DNA from 2 places in the Psychrosphaera sp. 1_MG-2023 genome. Region 2 is predicted to be linked to the other one. Evidence: predicted binding sites of a transcription regulator. Region 2 holds the regulator's gene; the other holds the start of a gene.
What was found. Region 2 encodes FNR, which switches genes on or off when oxygen is low (the NO sensors DNR and NnrR bind a similar motif). Its sites were predicted from a motif close to TTGATCTAGATCAA; they were not measured.
Positions count from the first base shown of each region.

Region 1: Q4575_RS12175 (GbsR/MarR family transcriptional regulator) is a predicted target of FNR. The motif match lies at 14,390-14,403, and genes of this name have one in related genera.

Region 1 covers NZ_JAUORW010000011.1:146,186-162,630, forward strand. Annotated here, with positions in the region: gene Q4575_RS12100 (hypothetical protein) at 1-947, shown strand, start outside; gene Q4575_RS12105 (hypothetical protein) at 1,130-1,393, opposite strand; gene Q4575_RS12110 (hypothetical protein) at 1,436-2,776, opposite strand; gene Q4575_RS12115 (AI-2E family transporter) at 2,926-4,002, opposite strand; gene Q4575_RS12120 (hypothetical protein) at 4,331-5,005, shown strand; gene Q4575_RS12125 (M48 family metalloprotease) at 5,034-6,500, shown strand; gene arsC (arsenate reductase (glutaredoxin)) at 6,497-6,844, shown strand; gene Q4575_RS12135 (hypothetical protein) at 6,847-7,416, shown strand; gene Q4575_RS12140 (DUF2069 domain-containing protein) at 7,426-7,890, shown strand; gene Q4575_RS12145 (hypothetical protein) at 7,975-8,370, opposite strand; gene Q4575_RS12150 (NADP-dependent isocitrate dehydrogenase) at 8,533-10,755, opposite strand; gene Q4575_RS12155 (pseudouridine synthase) at 11,098-11,700, shown strand; gene Q4575_RS12160 (hypothetical protein) at 11,914-12,057, opposite strand; gene Q4575_RS12165 (alpha/beta hydrolase-fold protein) at 12,150-13,316, shown strand; gene Q4575_RS12170 (alpha/beta hydrolase) at 13,346-14,233, opposite strand; gene Q4575_RS12175 (GbsR/MarR family transcriptional regulator) at 14,472-15,026, shown strand; gene Q4575_RS12180 (cytochrome ubiquinol oxidase subunit I) at 15,064-16,437, shown strand; gene cydB (cytochrome d ubiquinol oxidase subunit II) at 16,430-16,445, shown strand, end outside.
Region 2 covers NZ_JAUORW010000001.1:316,017-332,461, reverse strand. Annotated here, with positions in the region: gene ccoO (cytochrome-c oxidase, cbb3-type subunit II) at 1-401, shown strand, start outside; gene Q4575_RS01285 (CcoQ/FixQ family Cbb3-type cytochrome c oxidase assembly chaperone) at 407-574, shown strand; gene ccoP (cytochrome-c oxidase, cbb3-type subunit III) at 583-1,551, shown strand; gene Q4575_RS01275 (FixH family protein) at 1,721-2,194, shown strand; gene Q4575_RS01270 (heavy metal translocating P-type ATPase) at 2,211-4,640, shown strand; gene ccoS (cbb3-type cytochrome oxidase assembly protein CcoS) at 4,645-4,815, shown strand; gene Q4575_RS01260 (sulfite exporter TauE/SafE family protein) at 4,808-5,482, shown strand; gene fnr (fumarate/nitrate reduction transcriptional regulator Fnr) at 5,475-6,203, shown strand; gene uspE (universal stress protein UspE) at 6,282-7,217, shown strand; gene ttcA (tRNA 2-thiocytidine(32) synthetase TtcA) at 7,304-8,212, shown strand; gene glnS (glutamine--tRNA ligase) at 8,310-9,980, opposite strand; gene Q4575_RS01235 (DUF2884 family protein) at 10,295-11,080, shown strand; gene Q4575_RS01230 (hypothetical protein) at 11,142-11,765, opposite strand; gene Q4575_RS01225 (LysE family translocator) at 11,917-12,576, opposite strand; gene Q4575_RS01220 (FAD-binding and (Fe-S)-binding domain-containing protein) at 12,576-15,677, opposite strand; gene Q4575_RS01215 (hypothetical protein) at 15,904-16,185, opposite strand; gene Q4575_RS01210 (VC2046/SO_2500 family protein) at 16,396-16,445, opposite strand, start outside.

The DNA.
Region 1 (16,445 bases), on a different contig from region 2:
ATCAGATTAAAACGTTTAGTGTTAGATGTGTTTACGATGAAGACTTAATGGTTTGGAAACCTAGAGAATTTGAACTTCCGTTTTTCTTTCTTGAAGAAAATGGTGATTTTATTTTATTAACACCGATGGATATTCTTACCAAGGACGAGGCTTTTATTTGCCACAATGATTTAGTAGGAAATTTCAGAAACGTAGCCAACTCAATTGGAAATTATTCATTAAGAGAGTCAGTAAATGCTTATTTTCAAAAAACACTTCCTGTTTTGCCGAAGAAAAAAGACATTGAACTAGCTGTATCAAAAACAATAAACCAATACCCTGAGATATTGGATTATTACATTAGAAAAAAGGAATTAGAAAAAGATAAGTCCAAAAAGATATCTAGTGAAAAATTAGACCAGTTAAAGAATGAACTAATAAAAACGTTAGGTGATTTTACAAAGATAATATTGGAAGAAAGTGAATTTTTTAACACCAGACCAACAAGCTATGATGAGTCGTTGAAGCGTGCTAATTACCTTAAGGATGTTATAGAGAATAATGACGGTTATAGGGTTTTTTATCACAAAGGAAAAGCTATAGCTTCAGAAGATACTGTTCAAAGAATTTTTAGGTTAACTTGGTATGCGACCCCTTTTGATGTCAATGCAGAAGTTAACAATGGAAGAGGACCTGCTGATTATAAGATTTCTCATGGTAGCGGAGATTCAACTATTGTTGAATTTAAGCTCGCTAAGTCCACTTCATTGAAAAAAAACTTGGAGAATCAGACAGTAATATATAAAAAAGCATCAAAATCAATTAATGATATTAAAGTTATACTTTGCTATACGAAATTTGAAATCGGTAAGGTAAACAGAATATTAAAAAAGATTGATCAAGAAGGGGCTGAAAATATAGTTATCATTGACGCATCTCCTAAGGTTTCAGCTTCCGTTGCCGGCTAGTTCAATTATTTATATTTTTCAAAATAAATAATCTTTTCAATGTCTACAGGCCCTTTTGCTAAACCCAGTCTCATAGCTGGGGTTTTCTTATGTTTTTTTGAAGCATCACAATAATTATAAAAAACACGATATATATCCGCTAACTTTTGGTACATGGCTGGATTGTATATGCTATACCCATTTCATGTTCTGCGCTTATTGGTGGCTAACTGAAAAGGTCTTTCAAAAATATTAACCCTACGTCTTAGTTTTTGAAAAAATCTGTCTATAGCGTGCAGAGAGCCTTTACGGTACAAATTTACTTGGTGTTCAATATCAAATCGGTCGATATTGGTAAATGAAGAAATGCTTTTACACGGCTCTCCCATAAATGGCGTTGGACTAGTGACCCAAGCGTCCGTAACACCTTCAGGTTGATATGGTGACTCAATGCTTTCAATTATCATGTCATTAACAACTCGGTGTCGTTGTTGATGCGTCAGAGAGTCTTAAGGAATACCACAGAATTTTTCAATATTATCTTTGGCTTTTTTGACTGCTATACGCTTTTCGTCAACGGTCATTTCTTTTTCCATATTAACTAAGAAACCGTCACACTTACCTTCTAAGATTTCTTCCTTAAATACTGCCAGAAACCACGTTTTCATCCCCATGTCTAAATCGAGGTAAAGCCTCGTCATTTTGGTATTTTGAATAAGTTTTTTAACCAAGTAAAAGTGAGCAATCATCGTGTATTCATTATGAATTTCCATACCCTTTACTGGAAGGTCGGTTTCTTTAACTAAAGTTTCAGATGATAGCAATTCATCATCATAGACCTCGTTAGCCTTGTTTTTGATGTATTCCTTTTGAGATCCAGAAAACTTTCGTCCTTGTTTAGCTCTCTCTTTTTTAGATTTTTCAAAATCGCTCTTTAACCAAAGCCTAGTGTAACGTCGATTGAACGGTAATTGCTCTTCATCACCAATATCTAAAGCTTTTTCTTGAATTTCTAAAGGGTCCATATCGGGATCATAATTAAAGTTAAAGGCAAATATATAGTCCGACGTAAGATCCGCAGTGCCTATGCCATAGAACTCGCAATTCTTTTTGTTTTTTCTATTGGTCCAATTACTTTTCGTAACTATTCTGTCGGTACAAAGATATAACCTGTCAAAATTCTTTGATTCATAAAGCTTTCGTTTTTTATCAGCAATAAATACTAAGCATTGGCGATGAATAAAGTTGATCCTTCGATAGATCGCCCCCATGCTCATATCAAGCGTAAACTCAATTATTTGTAATGGAGATTTAGCCACTAAAAGTTTGAAAAATGTTTTGTCTAATTCAGTTTTGTCATGCGGTCTATCTATAGGTCTTCCTGTAAATGTCTTGCCACAGGTTTTACATATAAATCTAGGCACGCCACTAGCTGTATTGCCTTTCTTTCTAATTTTGTAATATCCAGTTTCATGAGATGGACATTCGATTTTGTCGCATATAGAGCCGGGGATGACTAAATAGGAACTTAAACGCTGATATTCTTCATATGCAGCTAAGTTGCTCTTCAAAGAGAAATAAACCTGATTTCGTTTGTTAGGTAAATTACTGAGGATTTCACCTTGCCGACACTTAATTGAAGTGCCAGTTGCCATATAGAAGGGGTCTGATTCACGGACTTGACGATTTAATTTATTTTTATTATCTTCTTTGTACAAATCAGTCTGAAGCGCCATCTCAGGGGTCAGGCCAAAGTTCTTACATCTAGTAAACTTACAACAATTTACCTGAATTCCTTTAAACTCTGCTGGTATCCGTGGCGGTTTTACTTGGCAAGATTTTTTGCTCATAAAAAAGTGCTACACTGACTGAATGCACAGTAGTATAGCACTTGTTTGACCTTTACTAGCGTTTAGGGACACGTATCTGTATCAGCTTGGCTTAGCTTCCTTTTTTTTATATGCAACGCATGGGTTTGATTTTAACAGCAAATGATAGGTTACTGCTCCGCGCACTCTGTAGTCTCAGGCAATTTTTTAACACTCCAAGCATTAATTAGGGCCTTGACCAAAGATGCCAATGGTATTGCGAAAAACACGCCCCAAAACCCCCATAATCCGCCAAAGAACAGCACGGCTATAATGATATAAACGGGATTCAAATCTACAGCTTCTGAAAATAATAATGGTACTAATAGATTCCCATCTAATGTTTGAATAATACCGTAGGCAATCATGACGTAATAAAAGTCAGGTGTTAAACCAAACTGAAATAGCGCAACGCCGACAACTGGTATGGTTACTACAGCTGCACCAATATATGGTATGAGTACCGAGAGTCCCACCAACAAACCGAGAACCGCTGCGTACCTTAATTCCATAATCGCAAAAGCAATAAAAGTACTTCCACCGACAATAAACAATTCAATCATCTTACCTCGGATGTAATTGATTATTTGTTGATTCATTTCACTGGTGACTTGGGTAATAAGTGTCCGTTCCGCTGGGATCAAACTATCTATGCCTGCAATTAGCGATGTTTTGTCTTTAAGCATAAAAAACACCATTAATGGCACCAGAATTAAATAAATTAGAATCGCGACTATGTCATTTAAACTCGACATCGCTGTGGTCAGTGACGATTCGAGAAAACTAATAAACTTTCCGTCAACATTGGCCATGACATTATTTACTAAGTCTTTATCAAGGTTTGGGTATTGCGCTGGAAGTGAATGAATATAGCCTTTTACTTCAGACATCATCTCCGGCAATTCTTTTATTAACCCGATGCTTTGTTTCCAAATAACTGGGATTGCCATAAAAAACATCGTAGCCATAAATCCGACAAATCCGGCAATGACAATTGTCGTACTGATATTACGATTAACCCCTAACATACTGACTTTTTTAACCGGCCACTCAAGTAAAAACGCAAAAACGGCGGCGACAAGTACCGGTGTTAACAATTTGCCAAACCATGCAAATAGAAATCCGATTAAGGCGACGGCTATTGCTAATGTAACGGCATTTGGATCGGAAAAATTCTTTCTATACCACTGCTTGAAAACTTGAAACACGATATTTCCTTTTCTATTTAACATTGTTTATAAATTCACTTTAACTAAGGTGCTATTATCTTCCGAATGCAAGACAAATGTAATGTTTTGTTTTTCAAGGTAACGAATAAAATTATACAGAGTAGTCTTGTCATCTAACAAATATTCTTTTGTTTTATCGCGTAATAAACTTTGTTTTGCTTTAACAAAACCCAAGGGGCAATTTAAACCTCGGCCGTCAAATCTTAAACACATCAAAAATCCATAAAAAATAATTTCAATTCAGACTTCAATAATTTATCACAATCATTGATACTTGAGTGAATAATCCATAAAAAAACGGAATGCAATGGGCCTTTATCCACATAAATACGGTTTAGCAGATGATTGCACTATCAAAGAAGTTAATGCGTTTAAAAAACAAAGTAATTGGGGAGAAATGCCCGCTTTTTTTAGCCTAGTCTCAAATTCCATTGCTGAAGTTGAAGGATATATGTCATACGGCTTCGATAATGCCTATAAAACAATAATTGACCGTAAAAACTGGAATTACGATAAACTCGGTCGATTACCTAACGTGAACCCACATTCGTTAGAATTGCATGCGCCATTAACTAAACCTAAATTATGTATATTGCATGTATTTTCTGAAATTGGTTATGAACTTTTAGCGTTTCCATACGTCAATGGTAAGGTCGTTGACGAATATATTAGTGGTGATCCAAATATGGACTTTCACGTATGGAATCCTACAACTATGAAATATTTAGTTCGGATAAATCAATTGCACAAATTCATCGCCTTTACGATTAAAAATGGTGACGATGCGGATATGGCGTTAATAATTCATGCGCATATTGTCGTTACCCGTATAATTGAAAAGTTACATCGCGATTTTGAAATTGTTGGCGAAAAAGGCACAGACATTAAAGCCGCATTTGCCAGCCAAAACATCAACCCTAACTTGCCTCCTGAAGAAGCAATTATTGCAGCACAAATGGAAAATGAATCATCATCAAAATAACCAGCAAACCAAAGAGCGCAATTAATTTATGAGTTCTCTAAAATCCTGTTTTTACGGTATTATTTTCACCTTCGGTTTGGTTTTTACCGCCCAGTCATTTGCCACAAGCAATGAACTTCCGGATCTTGGACAATCAGCGCTTACCGTACTTAGTATTGAAAAAGAAATACGTTTGGGAGAACTCATCTACAATGAGTTACGGGGCCAGTCTGGAGTCATTAGCGATCCACTAATTAGTGAGTATATAAATTCACTTGGGAATCGACTTGTTGCACACTCACAGGACGTCAAATTTCCCTTTACTTTTTTTACAATTAACAGTTCAGATATAAATGCATTTGCATTTTATGGTGGCCATATAGGCGTACATTCGGGGCTTATTACTGCAGCCGATTCTGAAAGTGAGCTAGCCTCCGTTTTGGCGCACGAAATTGCTCACGTGACACAACGTCATTTAGCTCGTCGGCAACAAGCCGCTGCGGCTCAATCACCTCTAACATTAGCTGGTATACTCGGCTCGTTACTAATGGCAATGGTCAGCCCAGAAGCCATGATTGCTTCTATGATGGCGACCACAGCAGGTAGTCAACAATCCATGATTAATTACACGCGAGGTAATGAACAAGAAGCGGATAACATTGGAATGAATGTACTAGCCACTGCCGGTTACGACCCCTATGCTGCAAGTGATTTTTTTGCAAAACTTCAGGATAAAGTTCGCTTCAAAACCGCACTGCCTGCGTTTTTAGTGACCCATCCACTACCCGACTCTCGCGTTACCGATGCTCGCCTTCGAGCCCATCAATATGAGAAGAAGTTTTATCCCGATTCACTTGAATTTTTAATGGTAAAACATAGATTATTGGCACGTTTTAGTGGCAACAATCCCGATCTTATTGCCATACTCGAAGATAAAGTTAAAAAATCCCAAGGAAACCGCTTATTTGCAGCGAGTTATGGCTTGGCGTTAGCTTATTTAGACAACAAACAATACGCCGAAGCAGAAAAGTTACTAAATAAATTAGAGCAACAAGCTCCTGGAAACCTATATTTATTGGATAGTTTCTCAGACTTACATAATGCCAAGGGGACCTCTGAAGAATATATACCGGCACTGGCTGAGGCTTTTAAATTTCGCCCTAACAATTCGGTAGTCACACTAAATTATGCAAGTGTCCTTATCGAAAGTAAAAAGTATGATGAGGCTATTCAATTACTCGAATATTATTTGTTAGCCAAGCCAAATGACTTTCTTGCAACACAAATATTAAGAACGGCGTACAAAAAAATTAATAATATGGCAAAATACCACGCCACAAGCGCAGAATATTTTGCATTAATGTCAAATTATACGGCAGCGATACAAGCTACTGACCGAGCACTCACTTTTTTACCTGAGGTGAACCGCTCTGAAATTAGTCGACTAGAGGCATTAAAACGAAGTTATCGTGAGCGCTCTAAATACATAATGGAAATTAAAGGAAAAAAACGATGAGTTTGGTCATTTATCATAACCCTCGATGCTCAAAGAGCCGACAAACACTTGAACTTGTTCAACAAAAGTCAAACGACATCGAAGTCATCGAATACCTAAAAACACCACCTAGTGCCGAAGAGTTAACGGCAATCATTGCTATGTTGGGTATTTCAGCTCGAACGCTAATCCGCACAAAAGAAACTGAATATAAGACGTCAGGGCTTGAAGACAAATCACTCACTGACCAACAAGTTATTGAACTTATGGTAAACAATCCAAAAGTCATCGAACGACCTATCGTTGTTGCCAACGGCAAAGCAGCAATAGGCAGACCTCCTGAAAACGTTTTGGATATTTTATAATAGTGACAACCCCCTACCTGCTCGTCTTATATTATTCCAGACACGGTTCTGTATTGAATATGGCAAAAGCAATTGCCAAGGGTTCTGAATCTATGGGATTAGAAGCTCGAATACGTACTGTAAATGACAGTAATGAACAGCCATCTGTTTTTCCCGATGTGACATTAGATGACTTAAAACATTGCTCTGCGTTAGCCTTAGGCAGCCCCTGTCGATTTGGTCAGATGGCTGTGCCATTACAAGCATTTCTTCAGCAAACGTCAACACAATGGCTCTCTGGTGATTTAATCGATAAACCAGCAAGCGTGTTTACGAGTAGCTCTAGTATGCACGGCGGTAACGAGTCAACTCTATTATCAATGTCTTTACCTTTATTGCATCATGGTATGTTATTGCTCGGAGTTCCGTATTCTGAGCCCGCATTACATAACACTGACGCAGGGGGCAGTCCATATGGTCCAAGTCATGTTTCAGGGCTAAAATCTGATACCACATTAACAGCAGACGAAAAGGCCATTTGTTTTACATTAGGAAAACGATTAGCCACCACAGCATTAAAACTCAACTCATAAGAATCTGATATGCAAAAATTTGACAATAGTGAACACGCGTTCAAAACAGCGCCTATGGCGAGTTTTGTGCGAAAACTAAAATTAATGGGAGTTACGGGATACCTAGGCTTAGTCGCCTATTACCCTATGTTATTTTTTGTGCTCGACCCGAACGCCAACAATTTGGCCTATATCACCCTCGTTTTATTTTGGTTACCTATGTTAACGGCTATTCCAGGTTTACTTAAAGGCAACCCATATACCTATGCCTGGAGCAACTTTGTCATCATGTGGTGTTATATCCATGGTTTGACGGCAATATGGACATTTGAAGGGCCAAAGATTTTTATAGCGATTGAATTATTGCTTTTGACTCTCGGATTTATAGGTAATACATATTTTGCACGTTACCGAGGTAGAGAACTTGGAATGGCATTGCCTAAAATCAAAGAGCTTAAAGAAGCTGAAAAACAGGCTTTTGAAAAGAAAATATAATGATTTGATATTTAAACATTTAAATATCAATAAAAAAATGCGCTATACCTTGAGGTTTAGCGCATTTTTTATAAAACAGTATTCTTAGTTTAATGCAGATAAAAGATTTGAATCTAATCCATTTTCAACGATACCAATAACCGCTTTACAATGTTCAACTGAAAACTCACCTTCCGCAATTTGTGCATTAAGCTTTGCACGACTGCGCTCAATTGTATTTGAAATAGCGTCTTTGTCGCTTTTATCAATCTTCAAGCTACTAATTTTTTTATCCAGTTTTTCATAATGAGGATATAATTTGCTTTCTGATTGGTACGCAGCTGCGCGAACTGACGGGTGGTAATCTTCACAACCATTTAAGTTAACTAAAAAGAAGTTTAAGTAACTTGAAACTGAAATCAATTTCAAACTTTGACTATCAGCAGCTTGTGCGCCAAACGCTAAACTCGCAGCCAAAAGACAAGCAGTCAATTTTTTCATAATTATTCTCTACGCTATTATTATTATATCTATGCACAGACTTTAATCACAAACGTATTGTAATTCAATGAACATTCGATATATTTTCGTAAATAATTGAAAAAAAAAGCCGGAACCTAAGTTCCAGCTTTTCTAAATCGAATATTTTGTTAATTCAAAGAACTAAGCAATTAAATCCATTGCAGAATTAAACGTCGCACTAGGACGCATTGCCGCAAAGCCTTTTTCATCAGACGGCTTATAATAACCACCGATGTCCATGCTTGAACCTTGTACTTTATTCAACTCATCAACAATTTTAGCTTCATTATCAGTCAAGAATTTTGCCACTGCACTAAACTTACTTTGCAACTCTGCATCAGCTGTTTGTGCTGCAAGTTCTTGAGCCCAGTATGTCGCTAGATAAAAATGTGAACCACGGTTATCAAGCTCATTCACTTTACGTGAAGGCGACTTGTTATTATCTAAAAACGTCGCAGTTGCTTTATCTAATGTATCCGCTAAAACTTGCGCTTTAGGATTATCATTAGTATTTGCTAAATGCTCATACGATGCAGCCAGTGCTAAAAACTCACCAAGAGAATCCCAACGTAAGTGGTTTTCTTTTTCGAACTGCTGAACGTGTTTTGGTGCAGAACCACCAGCGCCTGTTTCAAACAAACCACCGCCATTCATTAGTGGAACAATTGAAAGCATTTTAGCAGACGTACCTAATTCTAAGATTGGGAATAAATCGGTTAGGTAGTCACGCAAAACGTTACCAGTTACAGAAATAGTATCTTCACCTTTCTTCACACGGTCTAATGTAAAACGAGTCGCGTCTTCTGGAGATAAAATACGTAAATCTAAGCCGTCAGTATCGTGATCTTTTAAGTACAAATTAACTTTATTAATGATTTGCGCGTCATGTGCACGAGCTTCGTTTAACCAAAATACGGCTGGCATTCCAGATAAACGAGAGCGGTTAACCGCTAATTTTACCCAGTCTTGGATAGGTGCGTCTTTAACTTGACACATGCGGTAAATATCACCCGCTTCAACATTGTGTTCAAATACAAGATTACCGTCTTGGTCAGTTACTTTAACTGTACCCGTTGAACCAACTTCAAACGTTTTATCGTGAGAACCGTATTCTTCAGCTTTTTGAGCCATAAGACCAACGTTAGGAACAGTACCCATAGTTGATGGATCAAAAGCACCATTTTCAATACAGAATGAAATCGTTTCTTGGTAAACACCCGCATAACAACGGTCAGGAATTACCGCTTTCATGTCTTGTAATTTACCTTCTGCATTCCACATTTGACCTGAAGAACGAATTGCAGCAGGCATAGAAGCGTCAATGATAACGTCTGAAGGTACGTGTAAGTTAGTGATACCTTTATCTGAATCAACCATTGCGATTGCTGGGTTATTTTCATAAACCGCAGCAATGTCCGCTTTGATTTGAGCTTGAGTTGCCTCGTCCAATGACGCAAGTTTTGCTTCAACATCACCAAAACCGTTATTTACGTCAACGCCTAATTTTGCAAATGTTTCACCGTGTTTCGCAAAAACGTCTTTATAAAATGCTTTAACGATATGACCAAAAATAATTGGATCAGACACTTTCATCATTGTCGCTTTTAGATGAGCGGAGAACAAAACACCAGACGCTTTAGCATCTGCAATTTCTGCAGTTAAAAATTCTTGCAGTTTTTTAACACTTAAAAACGTGCCGTCGACAATCTCTTTCGCTAATACAGGAATAGACTCTTTTAAAACAGTGACGGAACCGTCTGTTGCGACAAGCTCGACTTTCAATGAACCGTCATTAGCAATTGTTGCTGATTTTTCATTTTCGAAAAAATCGCCATCTTTCATATGTGCAACATGTGATTTTGAATCTTTCGACCAAGCCCCCATCGAGTGTGGGTTTTTCTTAGCATATTGCTTAACAGCGCCTGGTGCTCTGCGGTCCGAGTTACCTTCACGTAAAACAGGATTTACCGCTGAACCTAATACTTTAGAATAGCGAGCACGGACATCTTGCTCTTGCTCTGTTTTTGGCTCTTCTGGAAATTCAGGTAATTTATAACCTTTCGCTTGAAGTTCTTTAATTACCGCTTTCAACTGAGGAATAGATGCTGAAATATTTGGCAATTTGATAATGTTTGCTTCAGGCGTTTTTGCAACTTGACCTAAATAGGCAAGTTCGTCTTCAATTCGTTGGTCTTCTGGCAAATATTCTGCAAAATTAGCGATGATACGGCCCGCAAGTGAAATGTCGCGAGTTTCTACGTCTATACCAGCAGTCGCACTAAATGCTTCTACAACTGGTAAGAAAGAATAAGTCGCCAAAGCCGGCGCTTCATCTGTTTTTGTATAGATGATTTTAGATGTCATTGATTTTCCCTACATTTTTTGCAGTCGAGTGTCGGTCGCAAAATTTCGGACGACTAATCCGTTTTGTTGTGTTTAAACTACAAAACAACTGAGACCGACAAGTTTAACAGTATGAAAATCGTTCAATATTTGTTCAATACTCAACGAAATCAATTTTAGTCTGAAATTTGGGTGTGAATACTATAAAATACTGGCCATTAATGAAAGAGTTTTATCAGATTAGGTGTTATGTATTTTTCTAATAAGTCCGACACAAGAAATATAAAGAAACCTGCCAAGGGTGTTATCCGTAAAGCATCTTCGGGAAATAAAAGTAAAAAACCAAACCAATTTGGTGCAACTATGGCTCGGCGGAAAACAACCAAACCTAGTAATGCATCAACCAAGGTTGAGCCGACAACAACTAAAATAATATTGTTTAACAAACCTTTTAATGTGCTGACCCAATTTACCGATGCTGATGGCCGTGAAACCCTAAAAAATTATATCGATATACCCGCGGTATATCCGGCGGGAAGATTAGATAGAGACAGTGAAGGCTTGCTTGTTTTAACCAATAACGGAAAATTGCAAAATAAAATCTCCAGTCCTAAATTTAAAACAACCAAATGCTATTGGGTACAGGTCGAAAACATTCCAAATGATGAAAAATTACAACAATTGCGTGATGGCGTAGAGCTTAAAGATGGCTTAACTAAACCCGCCGAAATTAGGATAATTGCGCAACCTGAACTAGTAGGGCCAAGAAATCCACCAATCAGAGAGCGGCAATCAATACCAACATGTTGGTTAGAAATCACCATTAGTGAAGGTAGAAATCGTCAAGTCAGGCGAATGACCGCTCATATTGGACACCCTACGCTAAGGTTAATTCGATATCGTGTTGGAAACTGGACGTTGGACGGTATTGAAACAGGTACATTCAATGTTATTGAACAAAAGTAATACCGTTTTCGGTTTGGTATTCCACTTTATTTTATGCGGTTTTAAAAATATGTTGTAAATACGATCAACGGCTCCAAAAAAGAGAACGTACAAAAATATTGAGACTAGAAATATTGAGGCTAAATAAAACTGATTAAAAGCATGATTAGCAACGACATTTAGAATGTCCATGCCCAAGGCACTCTCATCCAAATAATATGATGCCTCCGCTCTTCAAATATCGTTAACTAAATCAGGTACAGCACCAACACAAGTCCCACCTTCGTAAAAAAATTTAGGTTGGTAATTGCGGCAATGCGCTGTAAATTCGGCAACAACAGCAAGATTGTTGGGTAAAAGTGCAATTACAAAAGCCAATCAGTGGCCAATTTGTCATTCTTACTGTATTGATAACGTGTTGGATACGTTCCAATGCAAATCATTTTTTCAGAACTAAACACGGAATTAATATGCGATTTTTTAAGGCTACTTGTTTATTCATTTTGAGCTTAACTAACATTTTTGCGGTTCATGCGAATGAAGAATCGGTACATTATGAAGTTTTCTTTTCGAAACAATTAAACGAAGAGCGCAGAATACTAGTTAAGTTACCCAAAGACTATTTTTCAAATACTGAAAAAACATACCCAGTTATTTATCTGCCGGGGTCAAAAGATGACTTGTCATTGTTGACAGGTTTGCTAAGCAGGCTTGTCGAACAAAAAGCGGCGCCTGAAGTCATAATTGCCGTCATTGAAAACACAGACAGGACTAGAGACTTAACACCAACGGTAAACCAAGATCCTAGAGGCCCTGTCGGACAAGGGGGTGGTGGCGACAAATACCTCAATTTTGTTGAAATGGAATTGATCCCGCGCATGGATAAAACTTACCGAACACATGATTATCGAATTTTCTCTGGTTCGTCTATTGGTGGGCTTTTGGTCATACACGCTTTGCACAGCAGACCTCACCTATTCCAAGCGCATTTAGCGTTTAGCCCAGCGGTTTGGTGGGGCGCGAGAACAACCGTACAAGAGGCTAAAAAATTCATATCCAAAACAAAACACTTTGATAACTATTTATATATGAACATCGGCGAAGAAGGTGGGGAAATGCGCGAAGTTTACGATGACTTTCATTCATTTTTGCAAAATAACAAACCCTCTGATTTAAAATTGGTTACCGATGTTTTTCCAAATGTGGCACATGCTTTAACCACCCCAGCAGGGTTATTTAATGCTTATCACAGCTTGTTTTTACCTATGCAGATGCCAATGAGCGCATATATCGGAAATCCAACTTCTATTGACCTATATTACAAGCGCCTATCGTCACAGTGGGGCATCGTCACGATACCACCAGAGGCAAATGTCAGGCAAATTGGCTATAACCTCATTAACCAGCAAAAATTTGAATCCGCTATTGAAGTATTTAAACACAATATTAAACTTCACCCTGATTCCGCAGATGCACAATACGGGTTAGCCTATGGTTATGAAATGAATGGCAACCTACAAGCAGCCCTGAAACAAGCCAATATCGCTTTAGAGGTGGTTGATAAAGAACATCCATATTTCAGTTTTTTTGTAAATGCGCAAGCAAGACTCAGCTCAGAAGTTGCTAAACCTAAATAGATAACACAATAAAAGTACAGTAAACTTAACTACCTTGGTTGAATTTGTTCTACAAATGCGTGTTTTTTGAAAAACGCCATAGAAGCTTTAAACACAGCTTTTGCTTGTTTGGGACGAGAATGACTTAAGCTATGTTCACCCCCCTCGACTTCGATGTATTCAAATTCATGACCGCTGTTTTTTAATTCAAGTGCAAAATCTCGTGTCATTTGTACAGGTACAACATTGTCTGCCGTACCATGGACGAGGAAAAAAGGTGGGTCTAGTTTATCTAGATACGTTATTGGTGAAATGGCTGCGAGTGCAACCTGTTTATCTATTTGTTCGCTGTTGGCAAAGCGCTCAACTAATACAAAATCTTGGTACTCCTTGCGCCTAAAGTCGGCAAGACTTCCTGAATACGCAATAACAGCTCGTACCGACGCATCATAGTTTGGGTAAATGCCATGATCATCAAATCCTTCTGCATTCCCTGTTACCCCAACCATAGTTGCTAAATAGCCACCCGCTGATATTCCGCTGACAATGATCCGGTTTGGATCTAGGTTGAACGCTTCTGAATGTGCCTTTAAAAAACGAATTGCAGACTTTACATCTTCAATAGCCGCAGGAAAACGATACTCAGGTGCAAGTCGATACATTACGCTTGCTGCAACAACGCCACGTTTTGCCATCTTTTCTAGGTGTTTGTTAAATTTACTTTTATCCCCCTTGATTAACCCGCCGCCATGAATAAACACCATTACTGGAGATAGCGTCTTATTTTGCCGCGCTGGCAAAGCAATATTTATACGCAGTATTAGGCCATCGACCTTGCCGATGGGGATATCCGTTGTAAGGCCCGCAGACAAATTTTCAAGTGGAAGACTAAATGAACTTGAACTTATAAAAATCAATGAAATCATGAATAAACGCATGGGACTCCTACAAATTTAACGGGTTTAAATTTTTAGCTGAAAACAGAACACCTGCGAGTCAATCTACCTTAAGGGTGATTTAAGTTAAAACCTAGTTAAAAGAGAGATTAGCACTTAATACCGCACGATTTTATCTTTACAAAGTTAAATATTTTGTTGATTTAGATCAATAAACAATTTAAAGTTTCAGAAATTACTGAACACTCAAAAACTACAAAACAAAAATAGGCACATTGACATGAGAATGACATCTAAAATCGAAGCATTTGTAATGCATTGTGGTGAAATGGGCAGTCGTTGGGGCTTTAATCGTACTATTGGTCAAATGGTCGGGTTGCTTGTCATAAACGAATCACCACTCACAGCAAATGACATTTCCGAAACCCTGAACATTTCTCGAGGCAATGTCTCTATGGGGATAAAAGAGTTGCAGTCGTGGCGATTAATTAAAACCCATCATATTCCCGGTGATCGAAAAGACTATTATGCTCCGGACGGATCTATTTGGGACCTTGCTACTCGCGTATTTGAAGAGAGACGAAAACGTGAAATGGACCCGACATTATCGTTACTAAGAACCGTAATGTTAGAAGAACCAGCCAACCAGCAAGAACAATTCGCACAGGAAAAGATGTTTGAAATCCACGAATTGCTGGAAACCGTGACTGTTTGGGCAAACGAACTTCAAACAATGAAACCGGATAATCTAAAAACGTTAATGAAACTCGGAGCCGGAGTCGGCAAAGTTTTAGATATGAAAGACAAAATTCTTAATAACAAAGTCGCAAAATAACTAAACAAGTCAATTCTTCTACCTAGGAGTATACGCCATGATTGATGTCGAGATTTTGTCGCGCATTCAATTTGCAATAAACATTAGTTTTCATATTTTATTTCCAACGATCACTATTGCGATGTGTTGGTTTTTAGTGTTTTTTAAAATACGATTTGATCAAACCGGCGATCCAGTCTGGATGAGAGCTTACCGATTTTGGGTCAAAATATTTGCCTTAACGTTTGCATTAGGTGTGGTTAGTGGCATTACCATGTCGTTTCAGTTTGGAACCAATTGGCCCGGATTTATGGAGCGGGTTGGTAATGTTGCCGGACCTTTATTAGGTTATGAAGTATTAACGGCATTTTTCCTCGAAGCGACGTTTTTAGGCATTATGTTATTTGGCATAAAGCGGGTGTCTGCTCGTGTACATACGCTCGCCACCTGTATTGTTGCCTTTGGCACCACAATGTCAGCATTTTGGATCTTGTCGCTTAATTCTTGGATGCAGACTCCTCAAGGACACAAAATTGTCGATGGTATTGTCTATCCAGTTAATTGGATGGAAATCATCTTTAACCCTTCATTTCCATTTCGATTTTTTCATGTGTTATTGGCTTCCGCTATCACAGCGTCATTTTTAATTGCAGGGATCAGCGCCTATAGGATCAAACGCGGTGATACCAAAAGAGCGCCGTTACTCACGTTTAAAATAGCGGTTATTGCAGCGATGTTACTAACACCCATTCAAGCATTTGTTGGGGATTTACATGGCTTAAATACGTTGGAGAATCAGCCACAAAAAGTAGCTGCAATGGAAGGCGTTTGGGAAACGACAGAAGGGGCTCCTCTTTTGTTGTTTGCTATACCTGACGAAAAAAACAGAACAAATAAATTTGAAATAGGGATCCCAAACTTAGCCAGTCTTATCTTAACCCACGATAAAAATGGCGAAATAAAGGGTCTTAACGAATTTGGAGAAAACCACCCTCCTGTTTTACCTGTATTTTTCAGTTTTCGTGTCATGGTTGGCATGGGTCTACTCATGATATTGGTTTCTTGGTTAGCCGGAAGTTATATCCTTCGCAAAAAAGCAGTCCCCAACTGGTTAACAACGACCTTTGTATGTATGAGTTTTAGCGGTTGGATAGCGACACTTGCTGGCTGGTATGTGACTGAAATAGGCCGTCAACCTTATATCGTTTCAGGCATTCTAAAAGTAAGTGAAGCTGTGACTGACTTGCCTACTGCACATGTTACAACAAGTTTGACTTTATATATTTTAACTTATGTGGGACTACTCGCGGCTTATCTACATACCATTTTTGTTATGGCTCGACGTGCGGTCGAAATAGAAGAAATAGACATAAGTGAGACTATTGTTTTAAAACAGCCGGCGTCAAATACATTGGAGAATCAGCATGTTTGATCAACATA
Region 2 (16,445 bases):
AACGTTACGGTCACTATTCTGTTGCAGGTGAATCAGTTTGGGATCACCCTTTCCTTTGGGGTTCAAAACGAACTGGCCCTGACCTGGCCCGAGTAGGTCAACGTTATTCAGACGATTGGCACTATGCCCATTTAATGGATCCTCGTTCTGTTGTTCCACAGTCTAATATGCCTTCATTTAAATGGTTAGATGAAAACCTGTTGACTGGTGAACACATTGCAAAGAAATTTGAAGTCTTTAACAGATTAACTTCAGGCAAAACTCATAAAGATGCAGAGGGTAACTACATTCCTTTGTACTCTGCAGAAGACATTGCTGGTGCGAAAGCCGCCGTTGAAGGTAAAACTGAAATGCAGGCTCTAATCGCTTATTTGCAACAACTAGGTACTCATCTTAAGTAATGACTATGGATTACGGTACTTATAGAGGCATTTACACATTAATTTTATTAGTTTTATTTTTGCTTATCGTTTACTGGGCTTACGGTAAAAAACGTAAGAATAAATTTGACGACATCGCCAGTTCTATTCTTGAAGACGACGTTGAAGATAAGAAAAATAGTAAGGAGTCATAAAAATGGTCATGACTGAGTTTTGGCATTGGTGGGTAATAATACTCACTGTTACTTCATTAGTTCTTTGCTTTTGGATAATTACCATTAACTTAAAGAACTACACCCACGTAGGCGAAGGCGAGTCTATGGGGCACGAGTTTGACGGCATCGAAGAAATGAACAACCCTCTACCAAAGTGGTGGACGTATATGTTCTATTTCATTCTTGTTTGGTCAATTGGTTACCTCTTCTTATTTCCTGGTTTAGGAAACTATGAAGGTGCTTTAGGTTGGAAAAGCTCGAACCAAGGTATAGTGACTATGGCTGAGTCTAAAAAGCTGGCACAAATAGCAAAAGACGAAGGCTTACTTGTTCAATTAAACCAAGAAGAAGTTGTTGCAGAAGAACTTTACGGTCCTATCTTCAAAGCAATGGCAGATACGCCAATTTTGGAATTAGCATACAACGACGACGCGTTTAAAGTTGGTCAACGTTTGTACTTACAAAACTGTGCGCTTTGTCATGGTTCTGATGCCCGTGGTTCACGTGGTTTCCCTAACTTAACTGACAGTGATTGGTTGTATGGTGGAGCTCCTGAAACAATTAAAGCGACTTTGATGCATGGTCGAGTTGGTGCGATGCCAGCTTGGGAAGCGTCACTAGGTGAGCAAGGTGTTCAGGAAATGACTGAATACGTTCTAAAGCTTGCTGGTCGTAAAGTTAACGATAAGTTAGCAGAAGCAGGTAAAGCTAAGTTTGTCATGTGTGCGGCATGTCACGGTCAAGATGGTCGTGGTTCAGTTGCTCACGGTCTGTCGTTTGGTGCACCTAACCTTACGGATAACGTTTGGTTGTATGGCGGTTCACGTCGTGCAGTTGAAGAGTCTATTCGAAGTGGTCGTAATGGTGTTATGCCAGCATGGAAAGACATTTTAGGCGCGGATAAAGTACACGTTATCTCTGCTTATATATATAGGAAGTCCCACCCTAATCAGTAGGACTTCAGAAAAAGCCTCTTCGGAGGCTTTTTTTTACTATTAATTCAGAAGTACATTCCCCACATTAATGTCTTTCTAAATTAAACGTATTATTGCAATTCTAACTATGTTCTAACTAGATTTTAGTAAAACATCTGTTAGGTTCGTACTCCCCAATTAGGAAATTTTAATGAATTTAAAACAAGATATTTGGTATAAAAACCCGTACGTATGGTTGGTTATAACTTTACCGATGACGGCGGTAATCGGTGGTATTGCTACAGTGATCATTACAAGCATGAACCAACCAGATATGGTTGTAGATGACTACTACAAAAAAGGTAAGGCCATTAATTTAGAACTTAAATTATACAAACAAGCGGAAGCATTGGGCATTGAAATGTCGACGGTCATTACCGACCAAAAGATTACACTGGAAAATCCTTATAACCTTCCCGCGGTTAAAATTAAGCTAGTTCACTCTACGTTAAAATATCGCGACCTAGATTTCATTGCGACACCAAACGCTAAGGGACAACTTACTGCACCGGTTGAACATGATATTTCAGGTAAATGGCAAGTGTTCATCGAACCTATGGATGGCAGCTGGAAACTTCGAAAAGAAATCGCTCTTCCAAACAGCAATACAATACTAATTAAATAAAACTAATTGACTGGTAATGACAAAAAAAACTGCGTGTTTTCATTGTGGTGAATCGATTCCGGCAGGTGAAAGCCCCCTATTCGCCCAGCTTAATACCGAACAACAGCAAGTATGTTGTAATGGTTGTAAAGCGGTTAGTGAGCACATTTATCAAAGTGGTCTAAGTGTTTATTACCAGTACCGAACTGAACTTGGCAATAAGCCCGATACTTCTGATAGTAGTGATTTTGAAGTTTATAATCAGGCAGAATATATTGATTTAATTTGTGAGAACCTCCAAGAGTCCACAAAACGGATCACGTTAAGTGTCGACAATATTCACTGTGCCGCATGTGCTTGGTTAATTGAACATTCATTATCGCCACTTGATGGCATAATCAAAGTTAATGTAAACACGATTAGCGAACGAGCGACAATTGAATGGGACCAAAATATAATCCACCTTTCGCAACTCCTTTCAAAACTTAAATCTATTGGCTATGCTAGCACGCCATTTTCGGTAACCGATGCTGAAAAAAACATCAAACGTCAGGAAAAGCAATACATTAAACGATTAGGCGTTGCTGGGTTGTTCACCATGCAAGTCATGATGCTCGCTTTTGCTATGTATTTTGGCGCCTTTTCGACAATGGAGTCGCACCAAACAAGTTACTTTAAATGGATCAGTTTTGCGCTATGCATCCCAGTTGTATTCTATTCAGCGTTGCCGTTCTTAAGGGGGGCAATAACCGCGGTTAAATCTCGCCACTTATCTATGGATGTTTCCGTCGCGGTCGCTATTTACGGTGCTTTTTTTATTAGTTTTTATCAGCTATTAAAATATGGTTTTGATGGTAATCGTGGGGAGGTATATTTCGAAAGTATTTCGATGTTTACATTGTTGTTACTCATTGGAAAATACCTAGAGTTTAAAGCAAAAAGTCGAGCAATATTGTCCAATGCAAATCTAAATAAAACGCTCCCTATTTTTGCCAATCGATTTGAAAACGGTCAGATAACAACGGTATTAATTCAAAAATTAAATATTGGAGACACCATAGTAGTAAAACCGGGTGAACAGTTTGCCGTGGACGGTAAAATAGTTAATGGCGAAACAACAGTCAATGAATCTGTTTTAACTGGTGAATTTTCTCCAATATTTAAACATTTTGGTGATCCTGTGTTGGCCGGCAGTATTAACAACGATGGCAATATTAAAGTAGAAATTACGGCGTTAGGGTCTAATACAACATTAGCTAAGATTGGTCAGTTACAGGAAGAATTTACCAAACACCGTCCTAAATTAAGTCAATTTGCCGACAAAATTGCTCACTATTTTGTTATTGGACAACTAATAATTGCATTTATTACTTATTTGATTTGGTTGAATGTAAGTCCAGACGACGCTATATGGATAAGTTTATCGGTTTTAGTTGCTACCTGCCCCTGTGCGTTAAGTTTAGCAACACCAACGGCCTATACCTGTATTTTAAGTAAGTTAAATCGTAAGGGTATCTTAGTTAAAGATGCATTAGCATTTGAACAATTGACAGAAATAACCCATGTTGCTTTTGATAAAACAGGTACATTAACAACAGGTCGATTTGAAATAAACGCAAATGGTACAGAATTATCCTCAGAATTTACGACAGAATTAGCGGCTGCGGTTTACTTATTACAATGTCATTCTGAACACCCAATTGCTAAAGCGTTTACCACCGAAAACTTAGGTATTCTCAATCGTGATATTGGCACCATAAACTTAACGGACATTGTAAGTCATATTGGCCAAGGTATTTCGGCAACTTATAATGAAAAGACCTTAAAAATAGGGACTCCGGAGTTTATCGGGTCGACTTTACATTTGCCAAAAAACCGTACAGTGCAAAATGTATTGGTTAGTTATGACAATAGGTTATGCGCACAGTTTAGTGTTACGGATAACCTAAAACCAGATAGTGAAATAACAATAAGCAACCTAAAACAAAAAGGGTTAACTACCTTGTTAGTTACCGGTGACCCATCTGAATCTGGTAATGTGATCGGCAAAAAGCTTAACTTTGATCATATCTATACAGGGTGTGATCCTAAATCAAAAGCGGATAAGATTGTGTCATTGCAGTCAGAGGGCAATAATATTTTGATGATCGGGGATGGAATTAACGACGCACCCGTTTTTGGGGCGTCTAATGTATCCATTGCAATGTCTAGTGGTGCAGACATGACTAAACACTCTGCTGATATCATAGTACTTAACAATAAATTAACGGCTGTTGAAACGCTTTTAACAGCGGCATTAGAAACAAAACAGACAATCCGTAATAACCTGTATTGGTCTTTAATTTACAATATGATTATTTTACCAGTGGCCATGTTAGGATTGGTGCCACCTTATATTGCGGTGCTCGGTATGTCAGCAAGTTCAATATTAGTCGTATCGAATTCACTAAAACTATTACGGGATTAAAACGTTGCAAGTAATTTACTACCTAATACCGGTTGCTCTGATATTTTTAATCATCGGTGTAATTGCATTTTTTTGGGCAACAAAAAACGAGCAATTCGACGACATTGAAAAACATGGTTTGTCCATTCTAATGGATGAAGACGACAACACGACAAAACCTAAAGACAATGAATGAAGTCATAACTGCGTTAATAATGGGTCTAACCGGCTCAGTTCATTGTTTAACTATGTGTGGTTCATTATCTGTTGCTCTTGGATTTTCAATTCCAAAACAGAAAACTTTTTGGCTATATGCGTTATTTGTTAGCCTCGGTCGTGTATTTGGGTACGGTCTTATTGGGCTACTTGCTAACCTATTAACACAGTCGATCGTTGTCGCAAGTTCAGGTACGGTATTTTATCTATCAATGTTATCCGGTGTATTAATAGTCGGTATCGGATTGCATATAGCTAATATTAGTAATATCGTCACAAAGTTAGAAAAACTTGGTACGTTTATCGACATTTGGTTAGCGCCGCTAAAGAAAAAACTGATGCCAATTGACACGATTCCCAAATGTTTAGCCTATGGTTTATTGTGGGGCTTCTTACCCTGTGGTCTTGTTTATACAGCACTGAGCTTAGCAATTGTCAGTCCGAGCCCAATAACGGCTTTTTCAGTAATGACAATTTTTGGATTGGCTACTTTACCTACCGTCGTCGGTATGACGGTTTTTTCTAATCACCTCTCTCGTATTTTTAGCCATAGCTACACTAAAATCATATTGGGTTTAATAATTACTTTCGCTGGGCTATATCAAATTAGTAACGCTTTTTATAAACTAAACGCATTGAATGTTTAAAAGTCGTGATAACGCAATGCAAACTCCTTGTAATACTTTTTCGATAAGTTGTGCTAACTGCAATCTAAGCCAGTTATGCATACCGTTTTCATTAAACGATGATGAACTCAATACATTAGACAATGCTATTGATCGCAAAAAACCGTTCCATAAAGGTGATGTGTTATTTGAAGCAGGCGCAAAATTTACAAGTCTTTTTGCCGTCAGATCAGGAAGTTTCAAGTCGTACTTAATTGACAAGCAAGGTGTATCACAAGTTACTGCTTTTCATTTACCTGGGGATGTCATTGGCTTTGACGCCCTTGCAGAGCGGACGCATCAAACCTTTAGCACGGCATTAGAGACTTCTATGGTTTGTGAGATCCCATTTACATTAATGGATGATTTGTCGAACCAGATGCCCAAATTACGTCAACAAGTGAACCGCTTGATGAGTAACGAAATTAGCCATGATCAATCGATGTTTATGCAACTAAATAAACGTACAGCAGAAGAACGTGTCGCTCGATTTATTGTGGATATGGCTAATCGATTTAGCCAACGAAATCTATCCAAACGGTCATTCCGTTTGTCTATGACTCGCGCTGACATTGGCAATTATCTAGGTTTAACCGTCGAGACTGTATCTCGTATCTTTAGTAAGTTTCAAAAACAGATGCTGATAAAAGTGGATGGCAAATTAATTGAAATAATTGATTTTGACAATTTGAATCAACTTTAAAAAACCTCTTAAAATAATTAGAAGCTTTTGCATTATTGACTACAATTAAAGTAAGAAAATCATTAAGGTGAATTTCATATGAGTCAATTTAGCAAATTATTAGTTGTTATCGATCCAGCAGAAGATAACCAAAAAGCACTTTCCCGAGCTCTGCAGTTAGCGTCATGCGTTTCAAATTGTAATGTGACGCTCTTCCTCACAATTTATGATTTTTCCTATGAAATGACAACTATGTTGTCGCCAACAGAACGCGAATCAATGAGAAATGCGGTTATTCAAGATCGGAAAGATTGGTTAAACCAATTGGTTATCGAAGCACAGGGCACGAGCAGTCTAATTGATATCATCGTTGTCTGGCACAACCGCCCTTATGAAAGCATTATTAGAACCGTAATAGAGGGTGATTTTGACCTAGTAGTTAAAGCCACTCACGAACATGATATTTTAAAATCAGTGATCTTTACGCCAACTGATTGGCATCTACTACGTAAGTGCCCCTGTAGTGTATTGTTAGTCAAAGAACATCAATGGCCTGACCACGGTCAAATATTAGGTGCTATCAACGCAGGTACTGACGACATCGATCATATGAAGCTCAACGAATCTATTGTTGAACATGCCCATTATATGAGTGACTTGCTAAACGCTGAAGTCAATTTAGTTAATGCTTTCCCACCTACCCCCATGAATATTGCAGTAGAAATACCAGAATTTGATGTTATTGAATACCAAAATTCAATGCAGGAGCATCATAACGCGGCAGTCAAAAAATTTGCTAAGCAACATGGTGTACCAATGGAAAACGTCTATTGCGAAGAAGGTATGCCTGAAGATGTTATACCTAAGATAAGTGAACAAATAGACGCTGAGCTTGTTGTCATCGGTACAGTAGGTCGAAGTGGCTTAAGCGCCGCATTGATTGGCAATACAGCGGAACACGTTATCGATAATATCGATTGCGATTTATTAGCATTAAAACCACCCGGCTTTGTAAGTAGTGTTAAACCACTATAAGTAAGTTTGCGCTGTGTTGACCAATAATCAATTTATCTTTGCTGATACAAAATATATAATGCGCGCCTTAGTTTTTGAGGGTAATTATGGCGACTTCAGTTCAAGCAAAAGAAAAATACAACTTTAACAAACTGCAAAAACGTTTGCGTAGAGATGTCGGTAAGGCAATTGCAGATTTTAATATGATCGAACACGGCGATCGCGTTATGGTTTGTTTATCAGGTGGCAAGGATAGCTATGCTATGTTGGATATCTTGATGAGCCTGCAACGTTCTGCACCCATTCAATTTGAACTAATCGCAGTTAACTTAGATCAGAAGCAGCCTGGTTTTCCTGCCCAAGTTTTACCTAACTACTTAGAAGAACTTGGCATTGAATACAAAATTGTCACTGAAGACACTTATTCAATCGTGATGGATAAAATACCAGAAGGTAAAACAACCTGTTCTTTATGTTCTCGTCTAAGACGTGGGATTTTATATAGGACTGCAAAGGAGCTTGGTGCAACTAAAATTGCTTTGGGTCATCACCGAGACGATATTTTAGAAACTATGTTTTTGAACATGTTTCACGGTGGTAAATTAAAATCTATGCCGCCAAAGTTAAAAAGTGATAATAAAGAACATGTTGTCATTCGTCCGCTTGCGTACGCAAAAGAGAAAGACATTCAACGTTTTGCCGACGCTAAACAATTCCCTATCATTCCATGTAATCTTTGTGGCTCACAAGAAAACCTGCAGAGACAAAACATTAAAGAGATGTTAAACAGTTGGGACAAACAATTCCCGGGCCGCATTGAAAGTATGTTTAAAGCATTGCAAAATGTTGTTCCAAGTCACCTTGCTGACAATGAATTATATGATTTTAAAACCTTAAGTCAGGAAGTAGATGAAGGTGATATTGCGTTTGATGCACCTGAAATTCCTTCGTTTGTAATTGACGAAGATGTGATGGATGATGACAGCACAGTCACTCAATTTGTTGAATTAAGTTAGAGACAATAAAAAAGCCACTGTAAAGTGGCTTTTTTGATCTATTTGCAACCGTTATCGCATCGCTGAAGTTAAACCTTATCAGGCAATAAAGTAGTATTTATTTGGGCTCAATTTTAGCCCAAGAATCACGTAAACCGACAGTCTTGTTAAATACTAAATTTCCGGCTTCATTCTTAGTACCATCGTTACAGAAATAACCTAATCGTTCAAACTGGAATGCTTGCTGAGCTTGGCTTTCAAGTAAACTTGGTTCGATAAATCCGTTGCGGATAATTAATGAGTCTGGATTTAAGATCTCATCAATTGATTCTGCAGCCGCTGGATTTGGAACGGTAAATAGACGGTCATAATCTCGAATTTCGGCTGGAACACCTTCGCTCGCTGACACCCAATGGATCACGCCTTTAGCCTTGCGGCCATCCGCAGGCAACTTACCTAACGTAGTATCGTCATAAGTACAATAAATTGTCGTGATTTCGCCGTTTTCATCTTTATCACAGCGTTCTGCTTTGACGAAATAAGCATTACGTAAACGAACTTCCTTACCAATGACTAGACGTTTGTATTTTTTGTTGGCTTCCTCACGAAAATCTTCGCGTTCAATAAATACTTCACGAGTAAATGGCAATTTACGACTGCCCATGTCTTCGTTGTTGGGATGATTTGGTGCGTCTAACCATTCAACACTGTCAGTTGGGTAGTTTTCGATAACCACTTTTATCGGATCTAAAACAGCCATTGCGCGAGGTGCATTTTCATTTAGGTCATCTCGGATACAGGCTTCTAACATGCCCATTTCGACCGTGTTTTCCATCTTAGTCACACCAATACGTTGGCAAAACTCTTGAATAGCTGCTGCCGTATACCCTCTACGACGTAAACCCGCAATAGTTGGCATTCTAGGGTCATCCCAGCCACTCACGTAATTTTCTGTTACTAACGTATTTAGCTTACGTTTACTCATCATCGTGTATTCAAGGTTTAGTCTTGAAAACTCATATTGATGTGGGCGCGAATCTATAGTGATATTATCCAAAACCCAGTCGTAAAGACGACGATTATCTTGGAATTCTAGCGTACATAAAGAATGCGTAATGTTTTCAATCGCATCAGAAATACAGTGAGTAAAATCGTACATTGGGTAAATGCACCATTTGTCGCCAGTTTGGTGATGATTAGCATATCGAATACGATAAATAACAGGATCACGCATACACATGAAGCTGCTCGACATATCTATTTTAGCTCGTAAGCAGCACTCACCTTCTTTGTATTTCCCATCGCGCATATCATGAAAATGTTTGAGGTTTTCCTCAATGGATACGTCGCGATATGGGCTGTTTTTACCTGGTGATGTAAGCGTACCTCGCATTGAGCGAATTTCTTCTTGATTAGAAAACTCTACATACGCGAGGCCTTTGGAGATGAGTTCTTCTGCAAAACCAAAAAGCTGGTCAAAATAATTAGAAGAATAGCGGACTTCATCGTGCCACTGATAGCCTAACCAGTTAACGTCTTTTTTTATGGCATTTACGTAATCAATGTCTTCTTTTTCAGGATTTGTATCATCAAATCGTAAGTTACAAAAACCGTTATAGTCTTTTGCAATACCGAAATTAAGCACAATAGATTTTGCATGCCCGATGTGCAAATAACCGTTTGGTTCTGGCGGAAAACGGGTATGAGTTGTTTGATGTTTTCCTGCTTCTAAATCTGCATCAATTATATTTCTGATAAAGTTCGTCGGACGAGCTTGCATCTCTGCCATTGATAGTGCCTTTTTAACTAAATAATTGCCAAGAGTATACCACTGCTGGTATTAAGTATGCCAAGTGTAAATAGTTCATTAGCTGATATTTTAAGCACTTAACAAAATTAACCAGTTTTTGACAAAAATCACCAACTCATCTACGTTTTTTGTTTAATGTAAATCACTGAATATTTTTATCTTATTGTAATTAATGTGTTTTTTAGTTGGCATTAAGATTGCCTTTAAAGTCATTATTAAACTAAATATGTCGCGTTAATGTTATCGTTTGCGACAATCACTAAATTGCACCATTTTTTATTAAAGGAAACATTATGAAACTATTGGCCCTAACGACACTTGTCGCAGCAACTCTTTTTGTCTCACCCTATTCTCAAGCTGCCAATGTATCTATGGATAATCATTGTGATCTTGAATTAAACAATGCGCTAACAATTACGCCAAAGCATATTCTTATCAAAAATGAAGATGAAACTCTTATCGACATCTATGACGATAAAATGGTATTTGTCAGAGGCGATTTAATCGAATTAGACAGCAAACAGCAAAAACTTGTAACAGAATATGCAGCGTCGTTGCGTGCGGCCATTCCAGAGATTGGTGAAATTGCAATCGAAGCCGTTGATATAGCGTTTCAAGGTATACAAGCGGCGTTTGGCCAAATGCCTGAAAATTCTAAATTAAGCAGTAAATTTGATGAAATAAAGACAAAGATAAAAGATAAGTATGAAAGTGAAGACAGCCATTATTCGTTTTCTAATGGAGAATTTAATCATCAGATTGACGGCAGTGGTATAGACGAATCTGTGGAAGAGTTAATGGAAGATATGATCCCTAGCTTAATTGGTGGCCTTATCTCTAATATTGGTAACTCTATTGCAAATGGAGAATCGTCTTTTAGCGATTTAGATAATCTAGATGACCGTATTGAACAAGAAATAGAATCACGAGCGGATGAAATTGAAATAAAGGCCAACAAGTTTTGTGAAAAATTAAAACTGGTCGATAAAATGGAAGATGAATTAACGGCGTCAAATAGTAAATTTGCTAACTTTGATTTAATCAAAATTAATGAAAATGACGATTACGAAGACCGCTAAATAGCTTGTCCTACGATATAAATAAACGAGGAGCGTTACTCATCGTTTATGATCATTTAATTTACCCCGCATCAGCTAGAAGACTTGTTATTAACAAGTCTTCTATTTTTCGTAAGTTAACAACTTCAAAATCAATATAATGTAGCTTGTTTACGACAACTGACAATTGGTTATGCTCTAAGTAGCAATCTAACGACACACGTTTGTTAAAATCAATTTCAGGGAAGCTGTTAGATTTGCATATAAAGGTGAGGTTAGGTGTTTTTCGTTTCGTACAGGTCTTGTCAGTAGGTATGGTATCTACTGTTTGATTAAACATCGCAGTTACATTTACTAAGTTGGCTTTGTTATGAAGTTTTTTAAATACAAAATCGGTGAGTTCCGTTGTAACGAATATGACTGGTTTAATATGATGTTGGTAGCGGTTAACTAAATACAAACCATCTAATTCTGTCAATTGATCCAGTCGTGTTTTTACGTCCACATAGGCGTTAAGATCGTTAAATAATGCAATAGACAATAATTTTGTTAACGTTTCAAGTTGACTTAAAGATGTGCTTTGCGCTAACAGGAAATCTGTAAAAGAAGTTATGTTAGTTAACGGGACTGATAGATGCCCTGCGCTATGAGACTTTGCTTTTACCATATCGTAATGGTAATTGAGTAACACTGCTTGATTTGCCATGGGGTTGCCTAAAACCTTAGCCAATACATAAACAACGTAATAAATAAGTTTGTTGTCTCACTTCGTTGCAGTTTGGCGGGTAAGTTCACTACTGCATAAAAATCATACAATAGTGGTGCCAACATCTCAGCCAAATATCTATCTTATTAATTTAGAATAGATATTTTGTGATTATTTCACTGTAGGTAATTTTAACGGCTAATAAGATCAATACCCACCCCATTACTCTGTCAAAAATATAGGCATGTCCGTTAAAAAATTCACGAACTTTTGGTCGAGTTAATATTAGTGATAAAAAACAAAACCACGCGGTTGTTGCTAATGCGAGATAAACGCCATATAACCCTTTAATAATTAATGGTGTTTCAGCGCTGACGACAACGGTAAACAACGAGAGAAAAAATATGGTTGCTTTCGGATTAAGGCCGTTTGTTAGAAAACCTAAGTAAAACGCCCTTTTTCCACTAATTTCTACAACGTTATTGTCAATTACCTGTTCGTTAGTTTTAACATTTTTAGATGAACGAATAGCACCAAAACCCAAGTACAACAAAAAACCTGACGCAAAAAGAATTAGAAGATCATACAACCAAGGTGTTGAACTGATAATAAGCCCAATGCCCATTAATGCATACGCTACATGAATGAATATCGCAGTACCAACACCAAGACTGGTGATAATCGCTATCCGTTTACCATAGTTAATAGAATGTTTTAACACGATTGCAAAGTCTGGTCCTGGACTGGCAACTGCAAAAAAGTGGGCTGTTGCAATCGTTAAAAACTCTATTAAAAGACTAGAACTGTCCATTAACTTAACACTTTATCTAACATTTGAATTGGATGACTTAGTTCGACACCATCAAGACGTTTAACTTGGCTTCGACAAGAGAATCCTGTCGCCAAAATAAGTTCTGGCTTCTCCTGCGCAACTGCATGTTTCCAACTTAAGTTATAAATTGTTTTTGACGTTTCTTGATGTTGTTTTTCATGCCCAAATGTTCCTGCCATACCACAACACCCCGTGTTTCTGATATTAAGGTTGAGGCCAACTTTGTTAAAAATACTCACCCAATGTTTTTCAACGCCATTGATTATCGACTTTTCTGTACAATGCGCTAATAACGTGTAGGTGGCTTGACTTTGCAGGCTTGGTGTTACCTCAACTTCCACATCGACGTCCTTTAACCATTCGCTTAGTACCATGACATCAAATTTTACCGCGTCTTTACCGAGAGCTTTTACGTATTCATCACGATAGGCAAATACTAAAGAAGCATCTAGACCAATCATCGGTATGTTGTGCTGTGCAACTTTATTAAAAAACGTTGTGGCTTTAGCCGCGATACGTGCAAATTTAGAAACAAACCCTTTAACGTGGGCTGGTTTACCATTGGCATAAAAAGGTAAAACAATTGGCAAATATCCAAGTTTTGTTAGGACTGAAACAGTATCAACAACTAAGCTACTTTCATAAGCACTGGTAAATGGGTCTTGAACGATAAAAACAGCACGTTGTTTTTGTTGTTCGCTAAGCGCATTTACCCGTTCAGGTGAATACCAATTTTCATTGGCAATCGCTTTTCTTAAATTGTCGCCAAACTTAGGCGCATCAACATACCCAACAAGGTTACGCGTTACCCAGGTGCTAATCGGATTGTGCATAATTAGGTTGCCAACAGATGGCGTTCTACTAAGTAAAGGTAATAACCCTTCTACGTTAGCCACAAGGTGATCGCTAATTGGTCTTAGATATCGTGAATAATACGCTTCGATAAATTTAGTTCGGAACGTGGGCACGTCAACTTTAATTGGACAGGCTGTTGTACAGGCTTTACATGCTAAACATTCGTCCATACTAGCTTTAACTTCATGGTTAAAGTCGTAGTTGCCGAGTTTTGCCCCAGCGGTTCTAAATACCTTATATGGGAATGTTAAAAGCTGCGTAAAACCAGTGCGATACATTTCCCGGTTATCAGCACTAAACGTATTGCCTTGTAATCTGAGCCATTCACGCATTAATGAAGCTCGTCCTTTTGGTGAGTAACGACGGTCGTTACTCGCTTTATAAGAAGGACACATTGGCGATGATGTATCGTAGTTAAAACATTGCCCATTACCATTGCAATTAACGGTGGTTTCAAACTCTGTTTTTATTTCAATTGGAATTTGTTTATCAAATGAAGCGCGTTTTACCGCATCAACCGAAACCATCTTGTCTGTCGATTTGTATGGTGTACAAATTTTACCCGGGTTCAGTCTGTTTTGTGGGTCAAACTGCGCTTTAATTTTTTGAACTTCAGCGAATAACTTTTCGCCAAAAAATGCAGGGCCATATTCACTACGATAGCCTTTACCATGTTCACCCCACATTAAACCACCGTATTTTGCAGTTAATGCGACGACCTTATCGGAAATCGTACGCAGTAAGGTTTCTTGTTCTGGATCGGTTAAGTCTAAAGCCGGCCGTACGTGTAATACACCGGCGTCGACATGGCCAAACATACCGTAGTCTAAATTGTAACTGTCTAATAACTGACGAAATTCTGCGATATAATCGGCTAAATTTTCTGGTGGCACTGCTGTATCTTCTGCAAATGCGATTGGCTTTTTATTACCTTTGGTATTACCTAGCAAGCCTACGGCCTTTTTACGCATACCATAAATACGTTGTATTGCACCTAAGTCGTTGATGACTTGATAACCAATAACCCCGGCTTGTTCAGAACTGATGAGTTGGTCTAATCGAGCACATAAACTCTCAACTTTGATTTGCTGCGACTCAGCAACTTCATCATTAAACTCAACAATGTTTAAGCCGTCCATCACTTTACCAGGCACCGATTGAATGAGGTCAGACACGGTATCCCATACGACATCTTGTTTGGCCAAACCTAATACTTTTGAGTCTATAGTTTCTACCGAGGTTGCATGTGCTTCTACTAAAAATGGTGAGTTACGTAATGCAGAGTCAAAACTGTCGTACTTAACATTTATCAATGTTTTAAATTTGGCGATTGGGGTAATGTTCAGCTTTGCTTCTGTCACAAATGCCAGTGTACCCTCTGAGCCTGTAAGTACTCGAGATAAGTCAAAACTGGTCATGTCGTCGTTAAAAACATGTTCTAAATCGTAACCTGTTAAAAACCGGTTTAAACGTGGAAAAACGTTAAGGATTTCTTCTCTATGCTCGTAACCTGTTTTAAATACTTGAAGATAGAGCGGACTTAATGGCGACTTTTCTTCAATTATGGTTTTGACTTCGGTTACCGGTAAAGGTTTAGTCGAAAGCTTGTGTCCAGAAATTGTGACTGATTCTAATGCTAGTACGTGGTCGCTGGTTTTTCCGTACACTAAAGAGCCCTGCCCAGATGCATCTGTATTAACCATGCCACCAATTGTTGCGCGGTTAGATGTAGATAAATCCGGGGCGAAGAAATAGCCATATGGTCTTAGATAATCATTAAGTTGATCTTTAATAACTCCTGATTGAACACGGACCCATTTTTCATCAAGGTTAATTTCGATGATTTCACGCATATAACGAGACATATCTACGATGACATGCTCGGTTAAGGACTGCCCGTTTGTGCCGGTACCGCCACCTCGTGGAGAAAACTTAATGGCACTAAATTGCTTGTCGTTGGCTAATTGTGTAATGAGCAATAAATCATTTTCGTTTTTAGGAAACAAGGCAGCCTGTGGTAACTCTTGATAAATACTATTATCAGAGGCCAATGTAACGCGCGTAGCATACGTAGTATCGATATCACCGGAAAATGGTGTAGTGATGGATATTTTGTTGTCGGCGGCCTGCGTGGCGTCGGTAGACACGTTGAGTTGCGACAATTGACGACAAAAGTTGAAAACAATCGGAGAAAGCGTTTCTTGTTCAGTAATACGGCGGATCATATGCAAGACAAATTGTTGGATTTGAATTGAATTATATCGTTTTAAATTGAAATTGAAATTACCAAATTAGAATAAGTACAATCAAATGCAACGATGATTGTTTACCGGTCTAAAAATACTAACGCTAATAAGCATTTTTAGTGTTAAAAACAAGGTTATTACCAACCGAACCAGCCCTTTAGCGGCGTCTGTCATTGATAAACATTATGTGAGGTTAACTTCTGTATTATAGAATCGTCACACCTTCAATCTCTAATACTGTTTTTACGTCAGTACGTTCGATAATTTTAACTATGGTTGATTGGATTAGTTCGCTTTCTCTTGCATCTTCTTCGCAGTTGAACCGTTCAACTTGAACATCGGCACCTTCCTCAAAGATAAATTGAACAGCGACTTCGTTTGCAGACGCTGCAGTTTGTCCAAAATATTCTAACGTGATCTGTGGATAGCCCTTAAAACCAGACTTTAGGTGTTTGCTAATTCGTTTTTTAGCCTTGTCGATATGCATGTAATACCCGCTTAGTCAGTAAGTTATCAACTGAGTTATTAATATTGAAACGCTAACTTACTTGGCTTTGATAAAAACTGCGAGCGTATTCTTACCTCTTTGGAAATAAAAGCACTAAATACGGTTAAGAAGTATTTCAACATGTGTGTTTATGGGCATTGTATTAAGTTGAAGGAGAACAATTCACTGAACAGTATGTCTGCGTAGAAGCTAAGCTGAAAGAGAAAGGCGGTTGCTATTATTAAATCGAATATTTTCCA